DNA from 3 places in the Pseudarthrobacter sp. NIBRBAC000502772 genome. Region 2 is predicted to be linked to each of the others. Evidence: riboswitches for the same ligand, from Rfam matches in the RefSeq annotation. Region 2 holds a riboswitch; each other region holds the start of a gene.
The links. A riboswitch is a leader RNA that binds a small molecule or an ion and turns the genes downstream of it on or off. The one in region 2 is predicted to bind S-adenosylmethionine.
Positions count from the first base shown of each region.

Region 1: another riboswitch for S-adenosylmethionine. It lies ahead of NIBR502772_RS09115 (homoserine O-acetyltransferase); the one in region 2 lies ahead of NIBR502772_RS00825 (DUF1737 domain-containing protein).
Region 3: another riboswitch for S-adenosylmethionine. It lies ahead of NIBR502772_RS16470 (aminotransferase class V-fold PLP-dependent enzyme); the one in region 2 lies ahead of NIBR502772_RS00825 (DUF1737 domain-containing protein).

Region 1 covers NZ_CP041188.1:1,962,076-1,966,330, reverse strand. Annotated here, with positions in the region: gene NIBR502772_RS09125 (winged helix DNA-binding domain-containing protein) at 1-510, shown strand, start outside; gene NIBR502772_RS09120 (hypothetical protein) at 524-1,069, shown strand; gene NIBR502772_RS09115 (homoserine O-acetyltransferase) at 1,167-2,282, opposite strand; SAM riboswitch class IV at 2,295-2,409, opposite strand; partial or broken gene NIBR502772_RS09110 (O-acetylhomoserine aminocarboxypropyltransferase) at 2,499-2,672, opposite strand; gene NIBR502772_RS09105 (VOC family protein) at 2,910-3,548, shown strand; gene NIBR502772_RS09100 (CPBP family intramembrane glutamic endopeptidase) at 3,674-4,255, opposite strand, start outside.
Region 2 covers NZ_CP041188.1:158,154-162,408, forward strand. Annotated here, with positions in the region: gene NIBR502772_RS00815 (acetyl-CoA C-acetyltransferase) at 1-1,011, shown strand, start outside; gene NIBR502772_RS22665 (hypothetical protein) at 1,020-1,520, opposite strand; SAM riboswitch class IV at 1,646-1,761, shown strand; gene NIBR502772_RS00825 (DUF1737 domain-containing protein) at 1,775-2,032, shown strand; gene NIBR502772_RS00830 (rhodanese-like domain-containing protein) at 2,029-2,442, shown strand; gene NIBR502772_RS00835 (O-succinylhomoserine sulfhydrylase) at 2,439-3,647, shown strand; gene NIBR502772_RS00840 (DUF1905 domain-containing protein) at 3,786-4,127, opposite strand; gene NIBR502772_RS00845 (LysR family transcriptional regulator ArgP) at 4,212-4,255, opposite strand, start outside.
Region 3 covers NZ_CP041188.1:3,557,799-3,562,053, reverse strand. Annotated here, with positions in the region: gene NIBR502772_RS16475 (class I SAM-dependent methyltransferase) at 1-256, opposite strand, end outside; gene NIBR502772_RS16470 (aminotransferase class V-fold PLP-dependent enzyme) at 378-1,817, opposite strand; SAM riboswitch class IV at 1,853-1,966, opposite strand; gene hisN (histidinol-phosphatase) at 2,126-2,938, opposite strand; gene rsgA (ribosome small subunit-dependent GTPase A) at 2,991-4,106, opposite strand; gene aroA (3-phosphoshikimate 1-carboxyvinyltransferase) at 4,090-4,255, opposite strand, start outside.

The DNA of each region.
Region 1 (4,255 bases), 1.8 Mb from region 2:
GGGCCGGCCACGGTCAAGGACTGCGCCGATTGGTCCGGGCTCACCATGGCCGACGTGCGGCTCGGCCTCCAACAGACCCTGGCGGCTGCTCCCGAAACGCTGGCAACGTCGGTGATTGACGGCGTCGAGCATTATTTCGACGCCCGCGCGGAGGGCGGTTCGGAACCCGGCAATGCCGCGGCCGCGGCCGGGCCCCGGATCGACCTGATCCAGTGCTACGACGAATACGTGATGGGCTATTCAGCAACGCGGCACTACCTGGGCGGCAGCGCTCCGGCGTTCCCGGTCGCCGGGGATCCGATGCATGTGGTGCTGCTGGACGGGCGGATGGCCGGCTGCTGGCGGCACACCATGTTCCCCGGCCGCTGTGAGCTGGATATCCGGCTGTCCGCTGCCGCGGGGCCGGCTGTGGAGGATGCCGTGCAGGACGCCGTGGACCGGTACGGGGCCTTCCTGGGCATCCCGGCCGTCCGTGTGGGCTCCGGGGTTAAGCTGGAAGGACACATATGAGAGGCGCTACACCGTGAACAGCTTGTTTTTCTGGATCATCATTCTGTCGTTCGTAATACCGATGGCGATGCGGATGTACCGGAAATCCGTGAACAAACGGAACCAGGAGCAGAGCTTTTCCGGGCGCTACCCCGAGCAGTTTCCAGGCGGCGGGCAGTACCAGGGCAGCGATCAGTACCCGGGGCCGCAGAACAAGCAGCCCCGTGACGGCTACACGCAGCAGGATTACATGAGTGGCGGCTTCCGGCAGATCATGAGCCCGGAGCCCCTGCCGCCGAGCCAGCCGTTGCCGCCCATGCAGCCGATTCCTTCTGCGGATCAGCAGTTCCCGCCGTACGGCCAGCCGCAACCCAACGGCCAGCCGGTGCCGGAGCAGCGGATGCCGGAGCAGCGCGCGGAAGCACCGCAGCAGCCTGCCGCCCCCGGCATTCCCCTGCCGCCGTCGGGCCCGCAGGGATACCGTGCCCGGAAACTGGCCGAACTCGACCAGCAGTACAGCAACGGCGAGCTGGCCATGGAGGACTACATGAAGCGCCGCTCCGACATCATGAACGGCTAATCCCTTAGTCAGCGCGAGAGGACACTTGAGGCACTGATTCCAGGGCCTCAAGTGTCCTCTCGCGTTTAAGGGCAGGGGCTCAAGTGTCCTCTGTCGCTTAGATGAGGAAGGTGTCTCGGAGCTGAACGCCGAGCTGGCCGATCTCGGTCAGGAAGCCGTCGTGGCCGATCGGGGCCTCAATAACGTGCACGTCCACGTCGCCCGGGAGCGCGTCAGCCAGTTCACGGGACTGGGACGGGAAGTACAGCCGGTCACTGTTCACCGCAGCCACGAAGAACCTGGCGGTGGCCCGGCCCAAGGCCTCGTTCAGCGAGCCCCGCCCGCGGCAGACGTCGTGGCTCATCAGGGCGTCGGTGATGGCGATGTAGCTGTTGGCATCAAAGCGCCGCACCAGCTTCTTGCCCTGGTGGTCCAGGTAGCTTTCCACCTGGTAGCGGCCCCGCTCCCCCAGCGCTGCCGCCTGGAACGGCGATTCGGGGTGCTGGGCCGACCGGCCGAAGCGGCCATGGAATTCCTCGGCGGAGCGGTAGGTGATGTGCGCGATGCGCCGTGCCAGGGCCAGTCCGTCCTCCGGCAGCGGACCGCCGTAGTAGTCGCCGTCGTTAAAATTGCTGTCCTGGCGGATGGCGAGCGTCTGCGCCTGGGCGAATGCGATCTGTTCGGCCGTGCTGGCGGCACCGATCGAGATGACGGCGCACCGCTGAACCCGTTCCGGGTAGGTGACCGCCCATTCCAGGGCCCGCGCGCCGCCCATGGAACCGCCCAGCACGGCGTACCAGCTCGGGATTCCCAGCTGGTCAGCCAGCCTGGCCTCGGCCGCGGTGGTGTCCCGCAGCGTTACCAAAGGGAACCGGGACCCCCACGGCTTGCCGTCCGGGGCAACCGAGGACGGCCCGGTGGAGCCGTAGCAGCCGCCCACGATGTTGATGGAGACCACAAAAAACCTGTCAGTGTCCACCGGCGCACCGGGTCCGGCCAGCTGTTCCCACCAGCCGGGCTCGTCACTGTCGCCGCGGGTCACGTGCGTGCTTCCGGTCAGGGCGTGCTCAATCAGGACGGCGTTGGAGCCGTCCGCGTTGAGGGTTCCCCACGTTTCATAACCGAGGGTGACTTCCGGGAGGTAACCGCCGGCTTCGAGCTCGAGTCCGCCGATGCTGGCGTAACGGACCACCCCGTTTCCGGGTGCTGCAGTACGGGAAATCGTAATCGTCATGGAAGGACCTTTTCTATGCGCTTGCCCACCGTCAATTGACCGGCAGGCCAGGTCCTCACCCGGGGCACCCCACCGCAAAAGAGGGTTGCCGGCCAGCAAGCCGGGGCTGTCGCTGGCACTCATGACCTGCTTTGAGTGTACGAACAGCCCCGGTCTATTGCTAAGCGTGTGACTGGTTATGACTTCGCGGGAGGCCTACTGCGGCTGGCCGGCCGCGTCCTTGCGGGGGGAGATGTTCAGGATGACAAAGGTTCCAGCGGCCTGTCCCGAGCTCAGCAGCGGCCCCGCGAGTCCGCCCTCCCGGCTGGCAATCCTCTGCTCCACGGCATCCTGCATGGGGTTGGAGCGCCGTGCGCCGGTGGCGCTGTCCGGCTCCTGGCCAGCGTGGATCTGGCGGGTTTCTAAAGACCATCCGTTCGACGTTCAAGGCTCCTTGATGTGGTGTGGCGCTGCTCGGTTGCGTTCAGTGCGGGAAGCCTTGCCTGACGCGAACAGGATTGTGATGGACGTGGTCAGCGGGCCGTTTATTCTCCTGCTTCCCGGCGGAATGTCCACTCGTGACGCATCAGGATTCCGGTAAGGCTACCCTTAGCTGAGAGCCGGATCACAAAGTGCCAAGATGATGGCATGCGCATGGATCACGTCTCTTACGCCTGTGAACAAGATGGCCTCGTTGCCACCACCGAACGTATTTCGTCCGCCCTCGGCGTTGAAGCCGTGAAGGGTGGAGTGCACCCCCGGTTTGGAACCCGGAACATGATTATTCCCCTCGCGGGCCATAAATACCTGGAAGTCGTGGAGGTCCTGAACCACCCGGCATCGGACAAGGCTCCCTTCGGGCAGGCTGTCCGGGCCCGGTCCGAGGCCGGCGGCGGCTGGATGGGCTGGTGCGTCGAAGTGGACGACCTCGCTCCGTTCGAAAACCGCCTGGGCCGCGCCGCCGTCAACGGCAACCGCAAGTTCCCGGACGGCCGCGAGCTGGTCTGGAAGCAGATCGGCATCCTGGGCCTGATCGCGGACCCCCAGGTCCCGTACATGCTCAAGTGGGAGGGTGACCCCGCCCTGCACCCGTCCAACGCCTATGAGAGCAACGTCAAGATGAGCTGCCTGACCATAGCCGGTTCCGCCGAACGCGTGACGGAATGGCTGGGCGAACCTGTCGAGAAGCCGCTGGAGGATGTGGCCGTTGACTGGGTGGCTCCGCATGGAACCCCGGGCATCCTGTCCGTAACCTTCGAAACCGCTACCGGAGCAGTCACCATCTGATTGCACGTTCAATAGCTTCGGCCGCCATCAGCGGGTGCCAATGATGCCACCCACCGATGGTGGCCGAATCCTTTAAGGCCGGACCCGGTTCAGTTCACCTGTGCGGCACGGGAACCACGGCCGCCTTACCCCAGGCCCACAGCCCTGCCAAAGAGGCTGAAGCCAACGAAGGCAACGATGTCCAGCAGCGCGTGTGCGACAACCAGCGGCATCACCCGCTTGGTCTTTGTGTAGAGCCAGGCGAAGACCACGCCCATCACTGCGTTGCCGATGAACGGCCCGAAGCCTTGATAAAGGTGGTAGCTGCCGCGGAGCATCGAGCTGGTGAAGATGGCCAGGGGCATGCTCCAGCCGAACTTGCCGAAGCGGTCCAGGAGGTAGCCCACCACAATGACTTCTTCCACGACGGCGTGCCGCAGCGCTGACAGGATCAGGACGGGAACCGTCCACCAATACGAGTCGAGCGCGCTGGGGATGATGGCGGTGGTGATCCCCAGGGCACGTCCCGCTGCGTAGAGGCCCAGCGACGGGATCCCGATCAGCGCCGCGAGGCCAAAGCCCTGCAGCAGGTCACGGCCCGGCCGGGCGAAGTTGAACCCCAGCTTCCGGAAGGCGGACCAGCCTTGGGGGCTCACTCCGGCGCCGGATTGCCGCTGGTCCGTGAGGAAGTAGATGACCAGCAGCACGGGCACAAGGGCGAAAATGAT
Region 2 (4,255 bases):
GCGGGCGCTGGCCAGGGACCCGCCCGGCAGGCCAGCCTCGCCGCCGGCATCGGTTGGGATGTGCCCACCGTGACCATCAACAAACTGTGCTTGTCCGGCCTGACTGCTGTGATTGATGCCGCCCGCATGATCCGCGCCGGCGAGGCTGATTTCATTGTGGCGGCGGGCCAGGAGTCCATGACCAACGCCCCGCACCTGCTCCCCCGGCTTCGCGGCGGCGTGGCCATCGGTGATGCGCCGCTGCTGGATTCGCTGAACTTTGACGGCCTGCAGGACCCCGTCTCAGGTGAACTGATGGGCTCCGCCACGGACGCCGGGAACGCCCGCCTGGGCATCAGCCGCGAGGACCAGGACGCCGTCGCCGCCCTTTCGCACCAGCGGGCGGAGGCCGCCCGGGCGGCCGGCATCCTGGCTGAGGAGATCGCTCCGGTGGAGGTCCCGCAGCGCCGGGGACCCGCCGTCGTGATTGATGCCGACGAAGGCATCCGCGCCGGCACAACCATCGAGACGCTGGCGGCACTGAAGCCCGCCTTCTCCAAGGATCCGGCGGCCACCATCACCGCCGGTTCCGCCTCCCCGCTGTCAGACGGCGCCGCCGCAGTGGTAGTGGCCAGCAAGGCAGCTGCGGAAGCGGCCGGCCTCAGCTGGATCGCGGAAATCGGCAGCCACGGCCAGACCGCCGGACCGGACGGATCCCTGCATTCCCAGCCGTCCCGCGCCATCGAGCGAGCCCTGAAACTCGAAGGGCTGACCATTGACGACGTGGACCTCATTGAGATCAACGAAGCCTTCGCCTCGGTGGTGCTGCAGTCCGCCACGGACCTGGGGATCGACGCGGACAGGATCAACGCCGACGGCGGCGCCATCGCCCTGGGCCACCCGGTGGGCGCCTCGGGGGCCCGTCTGGTCCTGCATCAGGCACTCGCGCTGAACCGGCGCGGCGGCGGGACAGGCGTGGTTGCCTTGTGCGGCGGCGGCGGCCAGGGCGACGCCCTGATCCTCAAAGCCTGACGCCAGGTTCAGGCTCCGGGTCCACGGATGATCAGCGGCACCAGGCGTTCCGCACACGAAACCCGGACCAGTCCCGCCGGCCCCTGAGCCGCCCGGTTGTTCACTCCGGTGTCGTCGCACCAGTCCAGGTTGTACGGGTAAGCGGTGACCCCGGCCTTCCCGGCAGCCACGCCAGCCGGGACGGTGAACACGAAAGTGAAGCCGCCGTCGTCGGACATGGGAGCGAGCTCTTCCAGCACCGCGGTACCGGTCGCATCCTTGACCGTCACCTGGACCTGTGCGTCGGTGCCGTAGCGGGCATCGCAGGTGGTATCCGGGGCGCTGACGGTGATCTTGTCACCGGGTTTGGCTGCGGCAGGCGAGACGTTAAAGTCCGGCGGCATGCAGGGCGGCGGCGCGAAAATGCTCCGGCAGCTTGTCACCCCCACCAGCACCGGCACAGCGCAGAACGTCACAGCCAAAACGCGTGCCCAGGCACCCGTCAGTGAACGCCCCCGAATGTTCCCCATGACCCGATTGTCCCGTCAGCGCCGGCGTTACGGAAGCACGGCGGGATTACGGAAAGACGCATTGGTTACGGAACATGACGTCGGCGGCAGTGCGGCCGGGCGGGCCGGATGTTACGTTTTTGGGGAGTAATGAGAACCGGCGCCAAGCCCTGACTGGCCGGTCGGCAACCCTCCCTTTCGCGGCGGGGTGCCTCAGGTGAATACTCGGCATATCGACCCATTCGAGCTGCAAGCGTGAAAGAAGGAGTTCCGTCGTGTCTGACGCACCCGCCCCTGAAGAGAAACTGTCGTACCGGCTTGTCACCGGGCCGGATGACAGGTCGTTCTGTGAACGGATTTCGACTGCCCTGGCCGAAGGGTATGTCCTGCACGGCAGCCCGGCCGCAACGTCCAACGGCGGCGTTGTGATTGTTGCGCAGGCACTCATCCTCCCGTCAGCCATCGCCACAGCTGATGCCGCCGTCGCCTCCGCCGTGGACGACCTCGATTTCGACGGCGAGGGCCACGCATGAGCTACGCCGGAGACCTCACCCCGCAGCAGGCCTGGGCCAAACTCGAACAGGGCGCCATCCTGGTGGATGTCCGGACCGAAGGCGAATGGGCCCACATCGGCATCCCGGACACGAAGGCCACGGATAACGATCCCCTGTTCATCCCGTGGACGTTCCCGGGTGGCATCCCGAACCGGGATTTCATCACCGACCTGACGCAGCAGGCCCCGGAGGACGACGGCACTGAACTGGTGTTCCTCTGCCGCTCGGGCCAGCGCTCCATCGCCGCCGCCATCGCCGCGACGCAGGCCGGCTTCACCTCCTACAACGTCCTGGAGGGTTTCGAAGGCGAGCCGGACCGCTACGGCGAGCGCACCGTCAACGGTTGGAAGAACCGCGGCCTGCCCACCAACCTGGGAATAGCCAAATGACTTTCAACCCTGACGCCGCCGGCTGGAGCGCCGAGACGCAGGCGGTCCGCGGAGGGCTGGACCGCACCAACTTCCAGGAGACCACCGAACCGGTGTTCCTGAACTCGGGCTTCGTCTACGAGTCCGCTGCCGCCGCCGAGCGCGCCTTCACCGGCGAGGACGAACGCTTCGTCTACTCCCGGTACGGCAACCCGTCCGTGGCCACATTCCAGGAACGCCTCCGCCTGCTTGAGGGCACCGAGGCGTGCTTTGCCACGGCGTCGGGCATGTCAGCTGTGTTCACCGCACTGGGCGCCCTGCTGGCGGCCGGGGACCGGGTGGTTGCCGCGCGCTCGCTGTTCGGCTCCTGCTTTGTGATCCTGAACGAGATCCTGCCGCGCTGGGGCGTGGAAACCGTATTTGTTGACGGCCCGGACTTGGACCAGTGGCGGGACGCCCTGTCGGAGCCCACCACCGCAGTGTTCTTCGAATCGCCGTCCAACCCGATGCAGGAAATCGTGGACATCGCCGCGGTCAGCGAGCTGGCTCACGCCGCCGGAGCCACCGTCGTCGTCGACAATGTCTTTGCCACTCCCCTGCTGCAGCGCTGCGGCCAACTGGGCGCGGACGTGATTGTGTACTCCGGCACGAAGCACATCGACGGCCAGGGACGCGTCCTGGGCGGCGCCATCCTGGGCACCAAGGAATTCATCGACGGCCCGGTCAAGCAGCTCATGCGGCACACGGGCCCGGCTCTCTCCGCGTTCAACGCCTGGGTGCTCACCAAGGGCCTGGAGACCATGGCGCTGCGCGTCAACCACTCCTCCACGTCCGCACTGCGGATCGCCGAATGGCTCGAGCAGCAGCCTGCCGTCAGCTGGGTCAGGTATCCGCTGCTGAAGTCACACCCGCAATACGAGCTCGCCGCCAAGCAGATGAAGGCCGGCGGCACCGTCCTCACGTTGGAACTTGCGACGACGGGTGGCCGCTCGGGCAAGGACGCCGCCTTTGCGCTGCTGGACACCTTGCGGATCATCGACATCTCCAACAACCTGGGCGACGCCAAGTCCCTCATCACCCATCCGGCCACCACCACGCACCGCGCCATGGGTCCCGAGGGCCGCGCAGCCATCGGGCTCAGCGACGGCGTGGTGCGGCTGTCCGTGGGCCTGGAGGACGTGGACGACCTCATCGGCGACCTGGAGCAGGCCCTGAAGCACATCTAGGTCTGGTTGGCCTGGTTCTGATTGGGCTGCTGCGCGATGATGCCTGGATAGTGGCGGCCCTCCCGGTGGCTTCCGGCGCAGTCCATCGCGGGGTGCTTCGAGGAGAGGCGATCCTGGGAGCGTCATTCCCGGCAGAGTTCAGCCAGTACCGCTTGTCCGTTCCCCGGTACCTGCCTCGTCTTCGCCCTGGATCGCGAGCCGGACGGCCACTTCATCCCCGTCGCTGATGCCCGCCGCGTCCCGGACGGCCTTCTTGACGGGCAACAGGTAGGAGCCGCTTTTGCTGTCCGGAAAGACCGAGGTCTGCCAGGTGCAGCCGAAGATTTCCGCCGTGACTCTGACCGAGCCGAAGCCCTTCCGGAACACCGTGGCCTCCTCCCGGAGGTCGTCGGCGACCTCCACCGGGAGCGTCAGGAAGTGCCAGCCGGATTCGTCGGGATAGCGCCACAGTTCGGCCCGGAATGAGTACGACGACGTCACGGCCTGAGTATGGCATGACGCGTTGCCGGACGCATCCCCTGCCGGGGCCGGGCCAGGCGAATAACGCGTGAGGCAAACAGCCGCTTAGGCGCCCGGCTGGCGCAGCTCCCGGGAGGCCGTCTCCCGGA
Region 3 (4,255 bases), 1.4 Mb from region 2:
CCCGCAGCTGTTCGAGCATGTCGGGCGACGGGTCCACGGCGGAAACCGCCAGGCTGCGTTCCAGCAGAAGAGCGGTGAACTTGCCGGTTCCGGCCCCCACGTCCACGGCGTCCGCGGCCCCGGCAGGGATCAGCCAGTCCGCTGAGTCGGCAGGGTAGCCAGGGCGTACGCGCTGGTAGTGTTCGCCGCCGTCCTGGAAACTCCGTCCGAGCTCCAGGCGGCGTCCGTGCTCAAGTCTGGGGCCACCCCGTGCCACGTGCGGCCTCCTTCAACTGTGCCCATCGGTATCCTTCGAATTTACCGCATGGGCCGCAGCCCCTGGGTCAGGCGGCGGTCAGGTGGCAGCCCGGTCAGGAACCAGGGGAGGAAAGCGTCAGTCAGTCGTCAAGGCACGGAGCCGCGCCGGCGGTGCCCGGGGTGTTGGGAGCCCAGTGAGGGTACGTGCGGGTGTCGTTGGCCGGAACCCAGCGGCCCGCGTCCACCACGTAGTCCCAGCCCAGGCCGGTCCGGCGGAGTTGCTCCAGGCCGGCAAGGAGCCGCTGGGCATCCTCCAGCCGTGAGCCCACGCCGAAGCTGGCCCGCAGGGAACCGGAGGGAAGGCCGAGGCGCTTGAGCAGCGGGTGCGCGCAGAAGCGGCCGTCCCGGAGGCCAACGCCATGCTCGGCCGACAGGTACGCGGCCACAAGCCCGGCGTCGTACCCTGCCACGGAGAAGTTCACCACGCCGATGGTGCCCGTTTCGGCGTCCGTGTCCGAGAAGATCTGGTGCACGGTGACGCCGTCGATCCTCCCGAGCCCTTCCACCAGGAATGACCTGATGGCCGCCTCGTGGGCGTGCCAGCGGTCGTGGTCCAGGGATGCGATGACCTGGGTGGCGCGGGCCAGGGTGGCCGCGCCGAGGACGTTGGGGGAGCCGCCCTCGTGCCGGGCCGGACCGGTGGCCCAGCTGACGCCGTCGAGCCTTGCCTCGCGGACGGCGCCGCCGCCGGCCAGGTGGGGCGTGCCGGCGTCGAGCCAGTCGGTGCGGCCCACCAGGACGCCGGAGCCGAAGGGCGCGTAGAGCTTGTGCCCGGAGAAGGCGAGGTAGTCGACGTCGTCGGTGCTGATATTGATGCGCCGGTGCGGTGCCAGCTGCGCGGCGTCCACCACGATCCGCGCCCCGTACTTATGGGCGAGGGCGGCCAGGGCCTTGATCGGGAGGATCTCGCCGGTGACGTTGGAGGCTCCCGTGACCGCGAGGAGGCTGACGTTGCCCTGCTCAAGTTCGGCGCGGAGGACCTCGAGGGTCCCCACGATGGTGTCCGCGGCGACGACGCTGCGGTGCGGGACTCCCTGCCACGGCAGGAGGTTGGCGTGGTGTTCGATGTCCAGGTAGAGGACATCGCCATTGGGCCGCCCGTCCGTCGCCGGCAGGCAACCCGCCAGCAGGTTCAGCGAGTCGGTGGTGTTCCGGGTGAAGATGACGGAGTCGTCCGGGCGTCCGCCCACAAAGTCGCGCACGATGTCCCGGGCGTTCTCATAGACGGAAGTGCTGATCTGCGATGCGTAGCCGGCGCCGCGATGGACGCTGGCGTAGAACGGCAGGATCTCGTTGAGGTAGGCCGACACCACGGAGAGGGCGGGAGCGGATGCGCCGTAGTCCAGGTTTGCGTACCGGATGTGGCCGCCCTGGATCAGCGGTGCCTGGATTTCCGCGCCGGTGACGGCAGAGAGGGGGCGGCCGGCAATGGCGGCGGCATCCCTGAACAACGCAGCGGCCTTGGCGGGGCCAGCGTTGCTGGGAGAAACAGTGCTGGGGGAGACGGTGGCAGTTGTCACGGAGACCTCACTCTAAAAGGACTCCCGGTAACGGGAATCCGCGCTTGCCGTGTCCATTCCGGACCGGCCTGGTCGTCACCCGGGGCACCCCACCGCGAATGGAGGGTTGCCGGCCAGCAAACCGGGGTTTAGCGCTGGCACTCGTGACCTGTTAAGAAGCCTAGAACATCCGCCGCTGCAGAAAGGAAGCCCGGCCCAATGTTAAGGACTTTGTTACGCGCGTTTGAGGAGCAGCCTCATTTGTCGAAGATACGACGGCGGACGCCCCCTTCAGGAGGCGTCCGCCGTCGATAATTCGAAGAAAGCGCCTAGAGGAGATCGTCCAGATTCGGGTTCAGACGCTTGAGCACCTCTGAGTGCAGGATGGAGTTCGTGGCCAGGGCATTGCCGCCGAACGGCCCGTCCTGTCCCTCCAAGGAGGTGAAGCGGCCGCCGGCTTCCACCACGATGGGCACCAGGGCAGCCATGTCGTACAGGTTCAGTTCGGGCTCGCAGGCGATGTCCACGGAACCTTCGGCCACCATGCAGTAGGACCAGAAATCGCCGTAGGCGCGCGTGCGCCACACGTCCTCGGTCAGGCCCAGGAACTCATCCAGGTTGCCGCGTTCCTTCCAGCCGCCCAGGCTGGAGTAGGACAGGGAGGCATCCGAAAGTTTGGAGACGTCCGAGACGCGGAGCCGCGTTGCGGCGGCAAGGGACTTGCCCATGTACGCGCCGGAACCCTTGGCGGCCCACCAGCGTTTGCCCAGCGCGGGCGCGCTGACCACTCCCACCACGGGTTCGCCTTCGTCCACGAGGGCGATCAGGGTGGCCCAGACCGGGACGCCGCGGACAAAGTTCTTGGTGCCGTCGATGGGATCAATGATCCAGCGGCGGGAGCCATGGCCCGAACTGCCGAATTCCTCGCCCAGCACGGCGTCGCGCGGACGCGAGCGGGACAGCTGGCCGCGGATGGCTTCCTCCGCGGACTTGTCCGCGTCCGTTACCGGCGTCAGGTCCGGCTTGGTCTCGATGCGGAGGTCCAGTGCCTTGAAGCGGCTCATGGTCTGGTCATCCACGGAATCTGCCAGCACATGGGCAAGGCGCAAGTCATCGTTGTAGCTCGAAGCGGGTTGGATCATGGTTCCAAACTACCGTCTCAGGGCCGCAGTGTTGGGGACATCGGCGTTCCGTCTAGCCGATGCTGCCCAGTTCCTTGGTTTCCTGGCCCACCAGGCGGGGATCCGTGCCCAGCAGCCGTCGCAGGGACGCGAGCCGGGCCGGGCCTGTGGGGCCCGCGTGGCCGGCGGACACCCAGGCATCCACCCCGCAGTTGACGGCAGCGGTGTTGTGCTTGCAGCCACGCTCGCAGGCATCCGTACCCGGCTCCAGGTCCGGGAAGGACCGCAGGATCCGGTCAGGGTCCACATGGGCAAGGCCGAACGAACGGATGCCAGGGGTGTCGATGATCCAGCTTCCGGTGGGAGCTCCGGTCAGCTTCAGGGCAAGGGCCGACGACGACGTGTGGCGGCCGCGGCCGGTCACCGCGTTCACACCACCGGTGGCCCGTTCGGCTCCGGTGAGTGCATTGACCATGGTGGACTTGCCGACGCCGGAATGACCCAGCATCACCGAGACCTTGCCTTCGAGGTACGCGCGGAGCTGCGAAACTGCGTCACTGTCCAGGCGGGCCGAGAGGCCGTCGTCGGAGCGGGCATCGATACCTGATGCTTCGGAGTCCGACGTGCGGCTGATGATCACCGGGAAGTCCAGGTGCTCGTAGTTGGACAGCAGTTCCGCCGGATCCTTGACGTCCGCCTTGGTGACGAGCAGCAGCGGCTCAATGCCGGCGTCGTAAGCGGCAACCAGGGCGCGGTCGATGAAGCCTGTGCGCGGCTCCGGGTTTGCGGCGGCCACCACCACCACCAGCTGATCTGCGTTGGCCACCACCGCACGCTCGATCGGATCAGTGTCATCGGCGCTGCGGCGCAGCAGGGTCCTGCGGTCCTGGATCCGGACGAGGCGGGCCAGCGTGTCAGGCTCCCCGGAGACATCTCCAACGAGGGAGACGAAGTCGCCGGCAACCACGGGGGAGCGGCGGAGTTCGCGGGCCCTGGCTGCGATGATGATCCGCTCGTCGCCCGAGTCTTCGCCGACGACGGCGGTGTACCGGCCGCGGTCCACGGTGATGATGCGGCCCGTGACGGCGTCGTCGTGGCTGGGGCGGTCCTTCGTGCGCGGCCGGGAGCCCTTTTTGCTGGGCCGGATCCGGACGTCGGACTCGTCCCAGGAATCAGTGCTGCGTGCCACCGGTGGGACCTTCCGCGCGCTTGTCGGCAGCAGCGCCCTGGGCCAGCATGTCGGCCCACATCTGCGGGAATTCCGGCATGGTCTTGGCAGTGGTAGCGATGTCCTGGACTTCGATGCCCGGTACCGCGAGGCCGAGGATGGCACCGGCG